DNA from 3 places in the Pseudonocardia alni genome. Region 1 is predicted to be linked to each of the others. Evidence: predicted binding sites of a transcription regulator. Region 1 holds the regulator's gene; each other region holds the start of a gene.
The links. The regulator LexA, encoded in region 1, represses DNA repair genes until DNA is damaged. The targets are predictions, from matches to a motif close to CGAACACGTGTTCG.
Positions count from the first base shown of each region.

Region 2: a site for LexA is predicted at 2,115-2,128, ahead of ATL51_RS07720 (CoA transferase subunit A). Genes of this name have one in related genera too.
Region 3: a site for LexA is predicted at 2,326-2,339, ahead of dnaB (replicative DNA helicase). Genes of this name have one in related genera too.

Region 1 is NZ_PHUJ01000003.1:1,834,191-1,840,157, forward strand. It holds gene nrdR (transcriptional regulator NrdR) at 1-307, opposite strand, end outside; gene ATL51_RS09360 (hypothetical protein) at 826-1,506, opposite strand; gene ATL51_RS28105 (hypothetical protein) at 1,671-1,901, opposite strand; gene lexA (transcriptional repressor LexA) at 2,131-2,889, shown strand; gene ATL51_RS09375 (hypothetical protein) at 2,920-3,984, opposite strand; gene hflX (GTPase HflX) at 4,020-5,510, opposite strand; gene dapF (diaminopimelate epimerase) at 5,565-5,967, opposite strand, start outside.
Region 2 is NZ_PHUJ01000003.1:1,479,472-1,485,438, forward strand. It holds gene ATL51_RS07705 (lyase family protein) at 1-78, opposite strand, end outside; gene ATL51_RS07710 (HAD hydrolase-like protein) at 153-800, shown strand; gene ATL51_RS07715 (MOSC domain-containing protein) at 966-1,868, shown strand; gene ATL51_RS07720 (CoA transferase subunit A) at 2,172-2,915, shown strand; gene ATL51_RS07725 (3-oxoacid CoA-transferase subunit B) at 2,918-3,544, shown strand; gene ATL51_RS07730 (cytochrome P450 family protein) at 3,634-4,842, opposite strand; gene ATL51_RS07735 (NAD(P)/FAD-dependent oxidoreductase) at 4,878-5,967, opposite strand, start outside.
Region 3 is NZ_PHUJ01000003.1:3,278,048-3,284,014, forward strand. It holds gene ATL51_RS16230 (dTDP-4-dehydrorhamnose 3,5-epimerase family protein) at 1-274, shown strand, start outside; gene ATL51_RS28285 (DUF3040 domain-containing protein) at 445-783, shown strand; gene dnaB (replicative DNA helicase) at 886-2,295, opposite strand; gene rplI (50S ribosomal protein L9) at 2,937-3,383, opposite strand; gene rpsR (30S ribosomal protein S18) at 3,398-3,634, opposite strand; gene ATL51_RS16255 (single-stranded DNA-binding protein) at 3,689-4,237, opposite strand; gene rpsF (30S ribosomal protein S6) at 4,249-4,563, opposite strand; gene ATL51_RS16265 (deoxyribonuclease IV) at 4,896-5,663, shown strand; gene ATL51_RS28290 (hypothetical protein) at 5,785-5,967, shown strand, end outside.

The DNA.
Region 1 (5,967 bases):
GGCTGGGAAGCTCCGCCGCCCCGCGCGCCCGCACCGTCTCCTCGACCCGGTGGGCGAGCTGTTGCAGGTCGTCCTCGTCGACCGGCCGGCCCTGGCACGCCCGCCGAACCCCGCCGACGACCTTCTGCCGACTGAAGGGCTCGGTCACCCCGCTGCGCTTGACGACGGCGAGCACGGCCTCCTCGACCGTGGTGAACCGTCGTCCGCACGAGGTGCAGGACCGGCGCCGGCGGGTACAGGTCCCGTCGTCGGCGGTCCGGGAGTCGATCACGCGGGAGTCCGGGTGTCGGCAGAACGGGCAGCGCATGGACGCTCACACCCCTCTTCCGTGACGTTCCGGAAACTCTCCGCAGCGATCCGTCCCCCCAAGCTGTGGCGGAACGACACCAATGTAACCCCTACATCTAGGGGTACGCCATCCCGGGCCCGGTGCCACGCCGAGCTTCGCCCGATCGGGATCCGAGCCTCGCACACCACGTTCCGCGACCGGTCCGTCGCCGACGATCATGGAGCGGGGCATCGGCGCTGGTGGCGTGGAGAAACGTCGCGGGCAGCGCCGCCCGTCGCGCCGGAGGGACCGCGACCGGCGGCCACCCGATGCGGGGACACGCCCTGCGGACGCGCCCGGCGGCACGTCGCCGACTCCCCCGGCGACATCCCGGCGACCACGTCCGACACCCGCGAACCACCCCCGTGCACGCCGTCACCCGATGCGCCGCCGACACCGCGTCCGGCGCTCCGCACCGTCACCACCTCGGGCCACCCGCAGCGCACAGCCGTGCGCACCACGGGGTGCGGCGTCGCGCTGCGCGGCGCCGGCCGACGTCAGCGCACGGCGCCGATCGACGGCACGGCCGCCGCGGGGGCGTTCCAGCCCGCCGCCGCGTCGCCCAGCAGCCCGAGCGCCACCACCGCGGTCGTCGCGCACAGCAGGGCCGTGACCCCGGCGAGGAACCGCTCCAGGCGCCCGCCGGCGCGGCTGCGGGCCGGGCGCGGCCGCGCCGGGACCAGGCAGCGCCGGGACGGCGGACGGACGGTACGCGGTGCCGGCACGGCCACCGACCGAGGACGGGGCGGCGCCACGGCCGGCGCGGGCCGCGTCAGGGTCGGTGCGGGCCGCGTCAGGGTCGCCGTCGCACTCGGGGCCGGGTCCGCGGTGGTGCAGCGGGGCGTCCGGACCGCGAGATTCGGACCGCCGGCGGGACCGGACACCGGGACACCGGCCCCTCGGGCACCGGACGCCGGAGCGCGCCGGGAACGGGCGGCGGGATGACGGGCCACCGACTCGGCCAGTGCGCGCTCGTGCGCCCCGTGGGCCGCCCACCGGTGGGCCGCGCGCGCGGCGGCCGACGGGCCGGCACCGGCCACACCGGCGAGACCGTCGGCGGCCCGCACCCGCTCCCGGGCGGCGCGCCGGGCGCGCGAGGTGGGGGTGCCGGGCGCCGGGGCGCCGGTCAGGCAGCCGACCGCGCCGTGGTCGCGGATCCGCTCGTCGAGCTCTCGCATGGTTCCTCCTGCCGTCGGACCGCCCGTCCCCCGGGCGGGTCTCGTCTCCCCCGCTCCCGACCGGCCCTTCCCCGAGCCCGGTCGAACGGGCGTACGAGCGGTGTAGCACCCGACACCGACAACGACCGCGTTCCCGCAGGTCCTCCCCCGTGCCGGGGACGTTCTCAGCGTGGCGCGCCGGCCGCGGGCGGCCCGGCCGGGCCGTGGGTGGCGACCGCGACGTCGGCGAGCACCCCGAGCGCGACGACCGCGGCCGCCGAGGCGAGCAGGACACCCGATGCGCCCACCGCACGGCGCACGACGCCCGGCGCCCGACCGGGCCGCACCCCGTCGGTCGTGGTGCGCACCGCGACCCGCCCGATGACCGTCACGTCCCCGATGACCGCCGAACCCACGATCGCCACCCCCGCTGCCGTTCCCGCTGCCGGTCGCCCCCGCGCGGCCGGACGGCGACGCGGACCGCGTCCGATCGAACTCGTGTTCGATCGAACGCCTGTGCGATGTTGTACCACCGCGGCCCGACGGAATCCACGACACGCCCCGGGCGACTTCGAACGCATGTTTGGCGAACGGGATCGTGGCGGCTAGGGTCGTCGCCGTAAGTACCCCGAGGAGGCGAATGCGATGGCAGCGGACGACACCGGACACGGTGGTCCCGGCGTGACCGGCACCGCCGCGGACCGGGGATCCGCGAAGGTCCGGGAGTTCCCCGACCCCGCGGCCGACACCCGCGGCCTGACCCCGCGGCAGAAGAAGGTCCTGGCCGTCATCCGGGACTGGGTGGACCGGTACGGCTACCCGCCCAGCGTCCGAGAGATCGGTGACGCGGTGGGCCTCACGTCCACCTCGTCGGTGCACCACCAGCTCCGCACCCTGGAGCGCAAGGGCTTCCTCCGGCGCGACCCGAACCGCACCCGCGCGGTCGACGTCCGCAGCCCGGAGCAGATCGCCGGTACCGACGGGCCGGACTCCGACACCGACACCGCCGATCTGCGTTCCGCGCGGCCGGCGCCGGCGTTCGTGCCGCTCATCGGCGACATCGCCGCCGGTGGCCCGATCCTGGCCGAGCAGGCCGTGCAGGACGTGTTCCCGCTGCCGCGCGAGATCGTCGGCGAGGGCACGCTGTTCCTGCTCAACGTCAAGGGCGACTCGATGGTCGACGCCGCGATCACCGACGGCGACTGGGTCGTCGTGCGCCAGCAGCCGGTGGCCGAGCAGGGCGAGGTCGTGGCCGCGATGATCGACGGTGAGGCGACCGTGAAGACGTTCCGCCGCAAGGACGGGCACATCTGGCTGATGCCCGCGAACGACGCCTACGACCCGATCCCGGGTGACGACGCGTCGATCCTGGGCCGCGTCGTGGCGGTCCTGCGCCGCCTCTGACCGCCTCGGACGGCGCCCCGGGCCCCGCGATCAGCGGGACCGGCGGCGCCGTCCGTGCAGGGACATCGCGACGGCGCCGGCGATCAGCAGCGCCCCGAGCGCCGCGGCCCCGCCCGCGGCAGGCAGCCACGACGGGTACGTGCGGTACTCCGGCACCTCGGCGGGCTGAGGCACGACCGGTGCCTGCGGAACGGTCGCCGCGGTCACCGCGCCCGGGACGACCGTGATCGCCGCCGCGGTCAGGCTCCGCGCCTCGCTCCCGGAGTGCAGCGCGCCCCGGCCGTCCGGGGCGACCGCCTCGCCCTGGGCCTCTCCCGGCAACGGCACCGGAAGCGGTGCCCCGTCCAGGGCCGCGACCAGCGCGTCGGCCGTCGCCGGTCCGCCGGCGGGCAGCGGGAACACCCAGGCGTCGGTGTAGGTCCGCAGCACGGCGGCGCGCCCGCCGTCGGCCCCGGCCGGCGAGACCCCGCCGCCGGTGACCGTGCGCGCCCCGGCGGCCCCGAGCGGCCCGCCGCCGGTGCCGGACCAGGGCAGCACGACCTGTGCCACCCGGCGCAGCTCCACCGGGTCCCCGCCGTCGTGCAGCGGCGCGGCGGGCCGGTAGACCCCGGCGGCCCCGGTGGTCTTGTCGACCAGCAGGGGCACGCCGTCGTCGCCGACCAGCAGTGCCTCGACGTCGCGCGGACCGTCGGGGTAGACGAGGTCGTGCACCCGTGGCGGCCCGGTCGGGGGCAGCACGACGAGCCGGACCGAGCCGCGCCGCGCCCCGTTGTCGCCGGTGTCGGCGAGCCACAGCTCCCCGCCCGGTCCGAGGCCGAGGTCCTCGACGTCGGTGACCGGGACGTCGGCCTGCCGGGTCCCGGTGACCGCACAGCCGACGGGGTCCAGGGTGAACGCCCGCGCGGTCCCGCCGCCGTCGACGATGGCGTGGTAGCGCTGCGGGGCGGCGCCGGGCGGGCCCTCGGCGACCAGCCCGGACAGCTCCGCCAGCCGCGGGTCGTCGATCGAGCAAGCCGGGATCGCCCCGGGCGGCGACGCGGCCGCACCCGTGAGCGCACCGGTCAGGCAGAGGACCGTGGCCAGGCGGCGAGCCACGATCCCGGGGCCCGGCCGCCCGGCCGGTGGGACGCTCAGTGGCCCGCCGCCGTCGCCGGCAGGTCGGTGCCGGCCCCCGTCGGGAGGGCCGAGCCCGCCACCGCGAACGGCAGCACCGCGGTGCCCAGCTCGGGCTTCACCCGCGCCCGGATCCGGGTGCCGTCGGCGGTGTGTTCCTCGGCGAGGATCTCGCCGTCGTCGTGCAGCCGCGCGACCAGCGCACCCTCGGTGTAGGGCAGCAGGAGGTCGACCTCGTACTCCGGGCGCGGCAGTCGCTCGGCGATGCGCTCCCGGAGCCGGCGGATCCCGTCACCGCTGTGCGCGGAGACGAACACCGCGTCCGGCTGGGCGTGCCGCAGCCGGGCCAGCGCGAGGTCACCGGCCGCATCGGTCTTGTTGATCACGAGCAGCTCGGGCGGCATCGTGTCGCCCGCAGCCTCACCGACCTCGACGAGCACCTGGCGGACCGCGGCGATCTGGTCGTCGGGCAGCGGGTCGGACCCGTCGACGACGTGCACCAGCAGGTCGGCCCGGGCTGCCTCCTCCAGCGTGGAGCGGAACGCCTCGACGAGTTGGTGCGGCAGGTGCCGCACGAACCCGACGGTGTCGGTGAGGGTGTACTCGTGCCCGTCGGGCGTCTGCGCCTTGCGGGTGGTCGGGTCCAGCGTCGCGAACAGCGCGTCCTGCACCAGCACGCCGGCGTCGGTGAGCTGGTTGAGCAGGCTCGACTTGCCCGCGTTGGTGTAGCCGACGATCGCGACCGACGGGATCTCGTTGCGGCGACGGCTGCCGCGCTGGGTCTCGCGGACCTGGCGCATCGCACCGATCTCGCGGCGCAGCTTCGACATGCGCGCGCGGATCCGGCGCCGGTCCAGCTCGATCTTCGTCTCACCGGGGCCACGGCCACCGATACCGACACCGCCCGCGGCGCGGCCACCGACCTGCCGGGACAGCGCCTCACCCCAGCCGCGCAGCCGCGGCAGCAGGTAGGACAGCTGCGCGAGCTCGACCTGGGCCTTGCCGTCCCGCGAACGGGCGTGCTGGGCGAAGATGTCGAGGATCAGCGCGGTCCGGTCGATGACCTTGACCTTGAGCCGCTCCTCCAGCTGGCGGAGCTGACCGGGTGACAGCTCGCCGTCGCAGATCACGGTGTCGGCGCCGGTGGCGCGGACGGTTCCGAGCAGCTCCTCGACCTTGCCGGAGCCGATGAACGTGGCCGGGTCCGGGCTGGAGCGGCGCTGGACGAGGCCGTCCATCACCTCGGAACCGGCGGTCTCGGCGAGGCGGGCCAGCTCGGTCATCGAGTTCTCGGCCTGCTCGGCCGTGCCCTCGGTCCAGACGCCGACGAGCACGACCCGCTCCAGCTGGAGCTTGCGGTACTCGACCTCGGTGATGTCGGTGAGCTCGGTGGACAGCCCGTGGATCCGGCGCAGCGACGTGCGCTCCTCCAGGTCGAGCTCGCCACCCGTCGGAACCGGGTTCGACGCGGAGGGGGTCACGGAGGGGTGCGTGTGGGCATCAGTCATCTTGACCCCATCCTCCCACGTCGCGGGGCCCGTGTCCGCCCGGATTCGCGACGCTCAGGCGGGCGCGTCCCACCACGCCCGGTCCAGCTCCCCGGACGCGAGCAGTACGGCCGGGCCGTGCAGCGTCGTGGGCCCGGTCCGTTCGTCGGTACCCGCCTCCACCGTCACCCGCAGCAGCCCGCCCGGGACGGTGACCTGCACGTCGCCGGCGGAGTGTCCGGCGTGCCGCAGCGCGGCGACGGCGGCGGCGACGGTCCCGGTGCCGCAGGAGCGGGTCTCCCCCACGCCGCGCTCGTGCACCCGCATCCGGATGCGGCCGCCGTCGGCGGGACCGTCCAGCGGGGTCAGGAACTCGACGTTCACCCCGTTCGGGAACAGCGCCGGGTCGAACGAGGGCGCACGGGTCAGGTCGAGGGTGGCCGGGTCGGCCGCGGTGACGCAGGCCAGGTGCGGGTTG
Region 2 (5,967 bases), 350 kb from region 1:
GGCGATCCACGCGCCGTCGTCGAGCAGGCCGTCGACCCGGTCGGTGCCGGACAGCGGCCCGAGCAGTGTGTTCGCCATGCGTACAAGTGTACGACCTGCGACCGTCGGGGAGAAGGGACGGCCGGGTCCCCCGGGAGGCAGAATGACCCGACGTGCTGACCCACATCCTGCTCGACCTCGACGGCACCCTCGTCGACTCCGCCCCCGGCATCCTCGGCTCGATGCGCCGCGCGATCGACGAGGTGGGCCTGGACGTCCCCGAGTCCGCGCTCGGCACGCACCTGCTCGGCCCGCCGCTCTACCGCAGCCTGCCCCCGATCCTCGGCGACGAGGGCACCGCCGCCGTGCTGCCGGTGTACCGGCGGATCTACGGGGACGAGGACGGCTGCCTGGACTGCGCGCCCTACCCGGGTGTGGAGGAGCTGCTGCGCGCACTGTCCGCGGCCGGCGTGACCATGGCACTGGCCACCAGCAAGGCGGAGCCGTCCGCTCGGAAGATCCTCGCCCACCACGGCTGGACCGACCTGTTCACCGAGATCGTCGGCGACACCCGTGCCGCGGACCGGCCGACCAAGGGCGCCGTCGTCGCCGAGGCGCTGCGCCGGCTCGGGTCGCCCTCGGGTGCGGACGAGCCGCTGATGGTCGGCGACCGGCTGCACGACGTCGAGGGCGCCGCCGAGCACGGCCTCCGTTGTGTCGGAGCGGGCTGGGGCTACGCCGAGCCCGGTGAACTGGAGGCCGCCGGCGCGGAGACCGTGTACGCCTCGGCGGACGCGCTGCGGGTCGCCCTGCTCGACTGAGCCCGGCCCCGGCCGTCCCCACACTGCACCGTCCGGGTGAACCGGTCCCGGGCCGGAGCGCATCCGCGGCGGCTCGGGACCGTCACGGCCTCAGCTGAGACGCGCCCCGCGGACCCCTCCGTCCGGCCCGTGCCGGAGATGCGGACGGGCCGCTATACACCGGACATGACGGTCGCCGCGCTCTACCGCTATCCGGTCAAGTCGATGCTCGGGGAGTCCCTGACCCGGGCCACCATCACCGAACGGGGGCTGCTGGGCGACCGCGCCTACGCGGTGCTCGACAACGGGACCGGGATCATCGCCAGCGCCAAGGTGCCCAAGCGCTGGCTCGGCCTGCTCAGCTTCGCGGCCCGGTTCGTCGCCGAGCCGGTGGCCGGGGAGCCGCTGCCTCCGGTCGAGATCACCTTTCCGGACGGCTCGGTCCTGCGCAGCGACGACGAGGGACTGGACGCCGCGCTGTCCGCCGCGCTCGGCCGGGACGTGTCGCTGATCTCGGTGCCGCCGGAGGGCAGCTACTTCGAGGAACTGTGGCCCGACATCGAGGGCCTCACCCCGCAGCAGCTCGCGCCGCGCACGCTCATCGAGGACACGACGACCCGGCACGAGGACTCCGGCGAGATCATCAGCCGGTTCGACATCTCCGCGTTCGGGGCGCCGGGCACGTTCTTCGACCTGTCGTCGCTGCACGTGCTCACCGAGTCGACCCTGGACCGGCTCCGGGAGCTGAACCCGGACGCGACCTTCGACCCGCTCCGCTACCGCCCCAACATCGTGCTGCGCGACGAGGGGACGGGCTTCGTCGAGAACGACTGGCCCGGCAGCACCAGCGCCCTGGGCGACGACGCCCGGATCACGTTCTCCTTCGCCACCATGCGCTGCGTCATGACCACGCTCCCCCAGGGCGACCTGCCCGACGACCCGGACACCCTGCGGACGATCGCGAAGAACAACCGCATCGAGATCCCCCAGGTCGGCGGGGTCTGGGCGTGCGCCGGGGTCTACGCCGAGGTCGCCGCGGGCGGGGAGGTCGCCGTCGGCGACCCGCACACCGCCCCCGCCCCGGCGTGACCCACGCCGCGCCCGCCCGGCCGACGGTGCGCCGCGACGGCGGCGGTCGCCGAGATGCAGCTCAGCGGGGTGCGGGGCACCCTCGGGCCCCGCTGAGCTGCATCTCGACACCGCGGGACGGCCCCCCTGCCCCGGGGACGTCACCGGGATGCGGTCCGGGGCGGTCGGTCGGCCCCTCCGGCAGCCCTGAGCTGCACCTCGGCGCATGGACGACGGGTCCCGCCCTGTCGGGTGGTGTTCGTACAGCGAACACTTGTGCGTCTGTCGTACGCCGCGTACCGTCCTCGGCGACGGAGGTGCGTGATGGACAAGGTGGTGGCATCCGCCGCGGACGCGGTCGCCGACATCGGCGACGGGGCGTCGCTCGCGGTCGGCGGGTTCGGCATGTCCGGGGTTCCGACGGTGCTGATCGCGGCACTGCTGGAGCAGGGCGCGACGGACCTGGAGACGATCTCGAACAACCTGGGTGTCGACGGCTTCGGCCTCGGCACCCTGCTCGCCGCCGGGCGCATCCGGCGCACGATCGGCTCCTACGTCGGCAACAACAAGGAGTTCGCCCGCCAGTACCTGGCCGGTGAGCTGGAGCTGGAGCTGACCCCGCAGGGCACGCTCGCCGAGCGGCTGCGGGCCGGCGGCGCGGGCATCCCGGCGTTCTACACCCCGGCCGGGGTCGGGACGCTGGTCGCCGAGGGCGGGCTGCCCTGGCGCTACGCGTCCGACGGCTCGGTCGCCGTCGAGTCCCCGGCGAAGGAGACCCGCGAGTTCGACGGCGTGACCTACGTCCTCGAGCGCGCCCTCACCCCGGACTTCGCGCTCGTCCACGCCTGGAAGGGCGACCGGCACGGCAACCTGGTGTTCCGGCGCGCGGCGCGCAACTTCAACCCGGACTGCGCCGCGGCCGGGCGGACCACGATCGCCCAGGTCGAACACCTGGTCGACCCCGGGGAGATCGACCCCGACGCGGTGCACACCCCCGGTATCCACGTGCACCGCGTGCTGCACGTCCCCGGCGTCGAGAAGCCGGTCGAGTTCAGGACGGTGCGTTGACCATGACCCTCAACCGTGACGAGATGGCCGCCCGGGTCGCGGCCGAGCTGCCCGACGGCGCGTACGTCAACCTCGGCATCGGCATGCCGACCCTGGTGCCCGGACACATCCCCGAGGGCCGGACGGTGGTCCTGCACTCGGAGAACGGGATCCTCGGCGTCGGCCCCTACCCCACCGACGACGAGGTCGACGCCGACCTCATCAACGCCGGCAAGGAGACCGTCACCGTCGCCGACGGCGCCGCCTTCTTCGGCTCCGCGGAGAGCTTCGGCCAGATCCGGGCCGGGAAGCTCGACGTCGCCGTCCTGGGCGGGATGGAGGTCGCCGCGAACGGCGACCTCGCGAACTGGGCGATCCCCGGCAAGATGATCAAGGGGATGGGCGGGGCGATGGATCTCGTCCACGGCGCGCGCTCGGTGATCGTGATGATGGACCACGTCTCCAAGGACGGGTCCCCCAAGATCGTCGAGCGGTGCTCGCTGCCGATCACCGGCCTGGGCTGCGTCACGAAGATCGTCACCGACCTGGCCGTGATCGACGTGACGCCGGACGGGCTCGAGCTGGTCGAGACCGCGCCCGGCGTCAGCGCCGACGAGGTGCGGGAGAAGACCGGCGCCCCGCTGCGCTGACACCGCCCCGCCGCACCGACGGCTGCCCCCGCCGGTCCGGCACCGCCCGCCGGGCGCACCCCCCTCGGTCGCGCCCGGCGGCGGCGCCCTCAGGCGGGCTCGCCCGGCGTGACCGGCAGCCGGGACAGGCCCCGGACCAGCGTCGACTCGCGGTACACGAGCTCGGACGGATCGACGGCCAGCGCCAGGTCCGGCCGCTGGGCGATGAGCTTGCCGATGGCCACCCGCCCCTCGGTGCGGGCGAGCTGCGCGCCCAGGCAGAAGTGGATGCCGTGGCCGAAGAACACCCCCGACGACGAGTCCCGGGTGATGTCGAGCCGCTCCGGGTCCTCCAGCCACTCCGGGTCCCGGTTCGCCGCGGCGAGGCCCAGCATGACGGTCGACCCGGCCGGGATGGTCACCCCGGAGTACTCGACGTCCTCGCTGGCGAACCGCATCGGGGCGTTGGAGACCGGGGACTCGAAGCGCAGGAACTCCTCCACCGCCGAGGTGATCAGCGACGGGTCGGCGTGCAGCCGGGCGCGCTGCTCGGGGTGGGTCAGCAGGGCGAGCACGCCGTTGCCGATCAGGTTGACCGTGGTCTCGTGCCCGGCGATGAGCAGCAGCGTCGCCATGGCGACGAGCTCCTCGGCCGACAGGCGGTCGCCGTCGGCGTCGCTGACGGCGAGCAGGCCGGACAGCAGGGCGTCGTCGGGCTCGGTGCGCTTGCGCTCGATCAGCTCGGCGAGGTAGCCGTTCAGGCTGCCCATCGCGGCGAACTTCTCCTCCTGCGGGGAGTCGTCGACCATCACCGACGACCACGCCGAGAACATGTCGCGGTCCTCGGCGGGCACCCCCAGCAGCTCGCAGATGACCAGCACCGGGACGAGGAACGCGTACTGGCGCATGAGGTCGACGGGGCCCTCGGCGGGCAGCGCGTCGAGCAGCTCCTGGGTGATCTCCTCGACCCGGGGCTGCAGGTCGTTCATCCGCCGCACGGTGAACGAGCGGCCGACGAGCTTGCGCAGCCGGGTGTGGTCCGGCGGGTCCATCAGGATCATCATCGGGATCGGCGCGGCCGGCTGGCCCTCGCGCTGGTCGGCGGGGAGCGTCCAGCGCCAGTCCTTGCTCAGCCGCGGGTCGACGAACGCCGCACGGACGTCGGCGTAGCGGCTGAGCAGCCACGCCTTCCCGTCCGGCAGCGCGAGCTCGCGCACCGGCTCCTCGGTGCGCAGGGCCGCGTAGGCGGGGTGCGGGTCGGTCCAGAAGTCGCCCGAGAACAGGTCGTGCGTCTCGGTGCCGGTGGTGGTCAGCGCCATGGGGACCATGGTGCCAGCCATGGGTAAGCGACCGCTTACGTCAGTCGTGTGACCGAGCACACAGCGGGGTCGAGCTCGACGTCGGCCGGGGACGGGTGGCCCAGGACGACCGACGCGGCCAGCGCCGCCAGTGCCGGGGCGGACTCGATGCCCGACCCGCCCTGCCCCGCGACGAAGAAGAACCCCGGGTGCTCCGGGCGCGCGCCCAGCACCGGGGCGCGGTCGGGGGCGAAGGTCCGCAGCCCCGCCCACGCGGTCCGGACCGACCGCAGCCCGAGCGTGGTCGCCGAGCCCACCCGGTCCAGGGCGAGGGCGACGTCGAGCTCGTCGGGCCGCGCGTCGCCCGGCTCGGCCGGGGTCTCGTCGGCCGGGGAGACCAGCACGACGTCCGCCTCGGCCTTCAGGTACCAGCGCTCGGCGGCGTCGGCGATCATCGGCAGGACGGCACCGTCGACGGTGAGCACCGACGGGTCGCCGACCGGGCAGGCGGCGATCGTGCGCCGGTACGGGGTCAGCCCGGCGCCGGGTACGCCGGCCAGCGCCGCCACCGCGTCGGCCCAGGCCCCGGCCGCGTCGACGACCACTCCCGCCCGCACCCGGTGCCCGCCGGTCGTCGTCGCGCTCCAGCCGGAGCCGTCCCGGTCCAGCGCGGCCACCCGGGCGCCGCGCAGCACGGTGCCACCGCGGGCGCGCAGCCCGCGCCGGTAGCCGTCGTGCAGGGCCGCGGTGTCGACGTCGCAGGCACCGGCGGTCCACGCGGCCGCACGCGGGGCGCGGCGCAGCACCGGCGCGCGGCGCCACGCCTGCGCGGGGTCCAGGGCGACCGGGGCGCCGGGCTCGCCGTGCTGCTCGCGCAGCGTCGTGGCGAGGCGGTCGGCGGCCTGCTCGTCGTCCGCGAGGTGCAGGACCGCGCGCGGGGACAGCAGGGGCGGCGTGCCGAGCTGCTCGGGCAGCGCAGCGAACCGCGGCCCGGAGGCGTCGATCAGCGCGCGGAACGGGCCGGAGCCGTGACCGGGGATGTAGGTGGCGGCCGAGCGGGCGGTGGAGTGGACCGGCAGGTCCTGCTCGGCCTCGGTCAGCACGACGCGGGCGTGCGCGGCCAGCTCCCACGCGACCGACACCCCG
Region 3 (5,967 bases), 1.4 Mb from region 1:
GCTGCTCGGGGGCCCGCAGCGACTGCTCGTCCCGCCGGGCTGCCTCTACGGCCTCCAGTCCGTCGCGAGCGGGACCGTCGTCGAGCTGCGCAGCGCCACCCGGCTCCCGCGCCGGGAACGCTTCGACGTCGACCCGGACGACCCGGACCTGGCGGTCCGCTGGCTCCGCCCCCGGCCGGCCCGGACACCGGGCACGGCACGCTCCTGGGCCGCGCTGACCGCCCGCCTCGGGGCTCCCGCGGGCCCCCGCCGGGACCGCGTCTCCCTCTGGTGACCCCGGGCGCCGTCCCCGGTGTGAGGACGGGCGCATGTGAGCCGGTCGGCCCGGTCGGCGAGATCACGAATCGGTCACGTAACGTCGTCACCAGGCCGGATCGACGACGCCCCGCGCCGGACGGCGGCACGACCGTGTCCGCCGGGACGTGGACACGAGGGGTTGCCGAGGTGCTGAGCGAGCGCGAGAACCGTCGACTGCACGAGATCGAGGTGCAGCTGCGACTGACCGACCCGCGACTGGTCCGCCGGTTCTCCGCGCTGAACACCGCACTGCGCGCCCCGGCCCGCCACGGTGGACGGCTTCTCGCCGGCTTCGCCCGCGACCGGCGCACCGTGCACGGCTCCGGCCCGTTCCCGACGATGCTGCTGGGGACCGCGCTGGTCGTGCTGCTGCTCGGTGCCGTGCTGGTGAGCGTGCCGGTCGTCGTCGCGGGGATCCTCGTGGCCGGCCTCGCCCTGGCCGTCGCGGCCACCACCGGACCGCAGGCGCACCCCGGAACCGCCTGACCCGCCACCCCCGCACCGCGCGGTGCCGCCCCGGACGGTGGCCATCCAGCGACCGGTGTCGCCCCGGACGGACGGCGTGGCCGTGGCGCGCGACCGGCCGCCTCAGCCGTGGGCGAGGTCGGAGAACCGGCTGTAGTGCAGCTGGTGGGCGACGGTGATCGTCGTGGTCGGGCCGTTACGGTGCTTGGCCAGGATCAGGTCGGCCTCACCGGCGCGCGGGTCGTCCTGCTCGAACGCGTCGGGGCGGTGCAGCAGCACCACCATGTCCGCGTCCTGCTCGATCGAGCCGGACTCACGCAGGTCGGACAGCATCGGCCGCTTGTCGGTGCGCTGCTCGGGACCACGGTTCAGCTGGCTCATCGCCACCACCGGGACCTCGAGCTCCTTGGCCAGCAGCTTGATCTGCCGGGAGAACTCCGAGACCTCCTGCTGACGGGACTCGACCTTGCGGCCCGAGGTCATCAGCTGCAGGTAGTCCAGGATGATCAGCTTCAGGTCGTAGCGCTGCTTCATCCGGCGCGCCTTGGCCCGGATCTCCATCAGCGTCAGGTTCGGCGAGTCGTCGATGTAGAGGGGCGCCTCGGAGATCTCCGACATCCGCCGCGCCATCCGCGTCCAGTCCTCGTCCGACATCCGGCCGGCGCGCATGTCGGCCAGCCGGATCCGGGCCTCCGCGGACAGCAGACGCATGACGATCTCGGACTTGCTCATCTCCAGCGAGAAGAACGCGCTGGTCATGCCGTTCTTGATGGAGCAGGAGCGGGCGAAGTCCAGCCCCAGGGTCGACTTGCCCAGACCCGGCCGGGCCGCGACGACGACCATCTGGCCCGGGTGCAGACCGTTGGTGACCTGGTCGAGGTCGGCGAAGCCGGTCGGCACACCCGTGGACTGGCCGCCCCGGGAGGCGATCGCGTCGATCTCGTCCATCGTGGGCTGGAGGAGCTCCTCCAGCACCGTGTAGTCCTCGGTGGTGGTGCGCTCGGTGACCTCGTAGACCGCGGCCTGGGCGCGGTCCACCGCGTCGTCGACGTCGCCGCCGTCGGCGCCGTGGTAGCCCAGCTGCACGATCCGGGTGCCGGCCTCGACCAGCCGTCGCAGGACCGCCTTCTCGCCCACGATCTCGGCGTAGTAGGCCGCGTTCGCCGCCGTCGGCACGGTCGCGATCAGGGTGTGCAGGTAGGGCGCGCCGCCGAGGCGGACGAGCTCACCGCGCCGCTGCAGCTCCGCCGAGACCGTCACCGCGTCGGCGGGTTCGCCGCGGCTGTAGAGGTCCAGGATCGTCTCGTAGACGGTCTGGTGGGCGGGCCGGTAGAAGTCCTCCGGCTGCAGCACCTCCACGACGTCGGCGATCGCGTCCTTGCTCAGCAGCATCCCGCCGAGCACGGACTGCTCGGCCGTGAGGTCCTGCGGGGGCTGACGGTCGAACGTCGCACCCTCGCCCGGTCCGGAGGCCTTCTCGCCGTCACGGACCGCACGGGGCTTGTTGCCGGGACGATCGTCCGTCAGAGCCATACGCAGCGTCACCCCCGGTGGACACAGTACCGAACGCACGTTCGACGCGCGAGTGGTGCGTCCTGCCCACCCGCGACCGTCGTCGGTGATCTACCGGCCGGCCCGGTGCCCGACGGGCCGCGACGGACGCGGCCCGCGGGACACGGCGCTCGCGTCCCGGTACGACGACAGTAGGTCGGCCGGACGGCGCCTGGCGAACCGACCTGGTGATCGATCTGGGGATGAACTGTGCACGGATGCCGCCCGTCCCGGGACCGTGCTGGGGACAACCTGGGGACAGCGCACAGGATCGGGCAGTCTTTCCTGGTCACAGGCATGTTCACAGCTGTGGACAACTTTGCTCTGGCGTGTCGTCGAACGCCCCGTGCGGGCGTGTCGGAGCGCCCGGCGGGCCGTTCGCCGCCCGGCGCGTCCACAAGCCCGCCCGACGAGTGGAGCGTCACCGGACGGCGTGTCGGCTGCGTGACAAGACATCCCGTCCGGGGTCGTCCGATCGGTGTCGATCGTCCATCCGGGACTGCGGACCGTGTGTGCGGCGCCCGTTCGGGACGGTCCCGGACAGACGACAGGGCGGTGCCCGGAGCACGTGGCTCCGGACACCGCCCTGTTCACTGTCGGTGGTCGTGCGACCACCGGACCGCTCAGCTCGCGACGACCGCGATCGGCAGCTCGGTGGTGACCTCCGGGTGCAGGCGGACCTGCACCTGGTGCTTGCCCAGGGTCTTGAGGTGACCCGGGACGTCGATGCTGCGCTTGTCCAGCAGCGGGCCGCCTGCCGCCTTGACGGCGTCGACGACCTGGGCCGGCGTGATCGATCCGAACAAGCGGCCGGTGTCGCCGGCCTTGGCCGACACGGTCACGTTGATGTTGCGCAGCTGCGAGTCGACCTGCTGGGCGTGGCCCAGGTCGCGGATCTCGCGGGTCTTCTGGGCCCGGCGGATCTGCTCGACCTGCTTCTCGGCGCCACGGGTGGCGACGACCGCGAGCTTGCGCGGCAGCAGGTAGTTGCGACCGTAGCCGTCCTTGACCTCGACGATGTCACCCGGGGCACCCAGGTTCGGGACGTCGGCGTTGAGGATGAGCTTCATGTGTCTCCCCTTCCTCAGCGAGCGGTCGAGGTGTACGGCAGCAGGGCGACCTCACGGGAGTTCTTCACCGCGACGGCGACGTCCCGCTGGTGCTGCCGGCAGTTGCCGGAGACCCGACGGGCACGGATCTTGCCGCGGTCGGAGATGAACTTCCGCAGCAGACCGGTGTCCTTGTAGTCGATCAGCTGGGCCTTGTCCTTGCAGAAAGCGCAGACCTTCTTCTTCGGCTTGCGCACGATGGCCTTGGCCATGGTGGTGCTCCTGGAGATCGTCCTCCGCCCGTCACGGGCGGAGAGGTACGTGGATCAGAAGGGGGGCTCGTCGTCGGACGCGGCGCCACTGCCCGCGGGCGGGGCCGAACCCCAGGGGTCGTCATAGCCGCCGCCGGAGTTGCCTCCACCGCCGGAACCGCCGCCCTGTCGGGCGCCACCGCCGCCGCCACCGTCGTAGCCACCGCCGCCGCCACCGAAGCCACCGGAACCTCCGCCCCGGCTGACCTTGTTGACCTTGGCGGTCGCGTAGCGCAGTGACGGGCCGACCTCGTCGACCTCCATCTCCACGACGGTGCGCTTCTCGCCTTCCTTGGTCTCGAACGACCGCTGGCGCAGGCGACCCTGGACCACGACGCGCGCGCCGCGGGTCAGGGACTCGGCGACGTTCTCCGCCGCCTGGCGCCAGATGTTGCAGCGCAGGAAGAGTGCCTCGCCGTCCTTCCACTCGCCGGACTGGCGGTCGAAGGTGCGCGGGGTGGACGCCACGGTGAAGTTGGCGACCGCGGCGCCGGACGGGGTGAACCGCAGCTCGGGATCCGCCGTCAGGTTGCCCACGACGGTGATGACGGTCTCGCCGGCCATGACGGCTCCAATCAGCCGGCGGCGGGCGCCGGCGTGCGGGTGACGTCCTTGCGCAGGACCTTGGTGCGCAGCACGGACTCGTTCAGACCCAGCTGGCGGTCCAGCTCGGTGACGGTGGCCGGCTCGGCGGTGATGTCGAGGACCGCGTAGATGGCCTCGCCCTGCTTCTTGATCTCGTAGGCCAGGCGGCGCTTGCCCCAGACCTCGATCTTCTCGATCGATCCGCCGTCGTTCTTCACGACGGTGAGGAACTGCTCCAGGGACGGCTGCACAGTGCGCTCGTCCAGGCCGCCGTCGAGGATGACCATGACCTCGTAATGACGCATGAGAACCACTCACCTCCTATGGACTCGAAACGGTCACGGCCCGGACGGCCGTGACAGGAGGTTCTCAGTGCACCCCGACAGTTTCCGGCGGATGCGCGGGAGCCGTGGGGATGCCGGTACAGGCTAGCAACGGCCGTTCCGGCCCCGACCTGCGGGTACGCGGCTCCCCGGATCGCCGGGACGGGTTCGGGCCGTGCCCGCGGAGACGCCGGCCGACGGACGGCTGTCGTTCGTCGCCGACGCCGGCCCCGTCCTCGACGAGCCGCTCGGCGCCGTCACCGACGCCTGACCGGCGGCCCACGGCTGTCGGGGGTCCTCGCTACCGTGCCCGTATGCAGATCGGAGCACACGTCCGCGACGCCGAGGACCCCCTGGCCGCGGCCGCCGAGGTCGGCGCCGAGGTGATCCAGCTGTTCCTGTCCGACCCGCAGGGCTGGAAGAAGCCGCCGCCGCACCCACGGGCGGCGGAGCTGGCCGCGTCGGACGTCGCGGTGGTGGTGCACGCGCCTTACACCGCGAACGTCGCGTCCACGAACAACCGGATCCGCATCCCGAGCCGCAAGATCGTGCAGCAGCACCTGGCCGGGGCGGCCGAGGTCGGCGCGTTCGGCCTGGTCGTGCACGGCGGCCACGTCACGAAGGACGACGACCCGGCCGTCGGGATCGACAACTGGCGCAAGTTCGTCGAGCGCCAGGCCGGGGAGCACGGCTTCGACGTGCCCGTCCTGATCGAGAACACCGCGGGCGGGGACAACGCCATGGCCCGCCGGTTCGACGCGCTGGGCCGGCTGTGGGACGCGGTGGGCGAGTTCGGCGTCGGGTTCTGCCTGGACACCTGTCACGCCTTCGCCGGTGGCGAGGAGCTGGCCGGGATCGTCGAGCGGGTCCGGGGGATCACCGGGCGGATCGACCTGATCCACCTGAACAACTCGCGCGACGCGTTCGACTCCGCCCGCGACCGGCACGCCAACATCGACGACGGGACGATCCCGCCGGACGAGCTGGCCGCCGTCGTCGCGGCGGCGGGGGCACCGGTCGTGGTGGAGACCCCGGCCGAGGGACAGGCCCGCGACATCGCGTTCCTGCGGGAGCACACCTGAGGCGGCCTCAGGCGGTACCGGCGAGCCAGCCGGGCGGCGTGAGCCCCGCCCCGATCTGCAGCCGCGGGGCGTACTGGTCGACGTAGACCCGGGCGGTGAGCTCGCGCCTGGTGCGGACGCGGTGGCCAGCGGGACGATCTCCGGCGGGCGGGCCTCCTCGATCGTCACGACAACCTGCCCCGAGGCCCCGTCCGGCCCGGCCAGCGGCGACGCGTGCGCCACCACCCGGTGCCCGGAGCGCGTCCGCAGCCGGGTCCGCGGCAGCTGCACCAGGTGCCCGTACCGGGACGACGACACCCGGCGC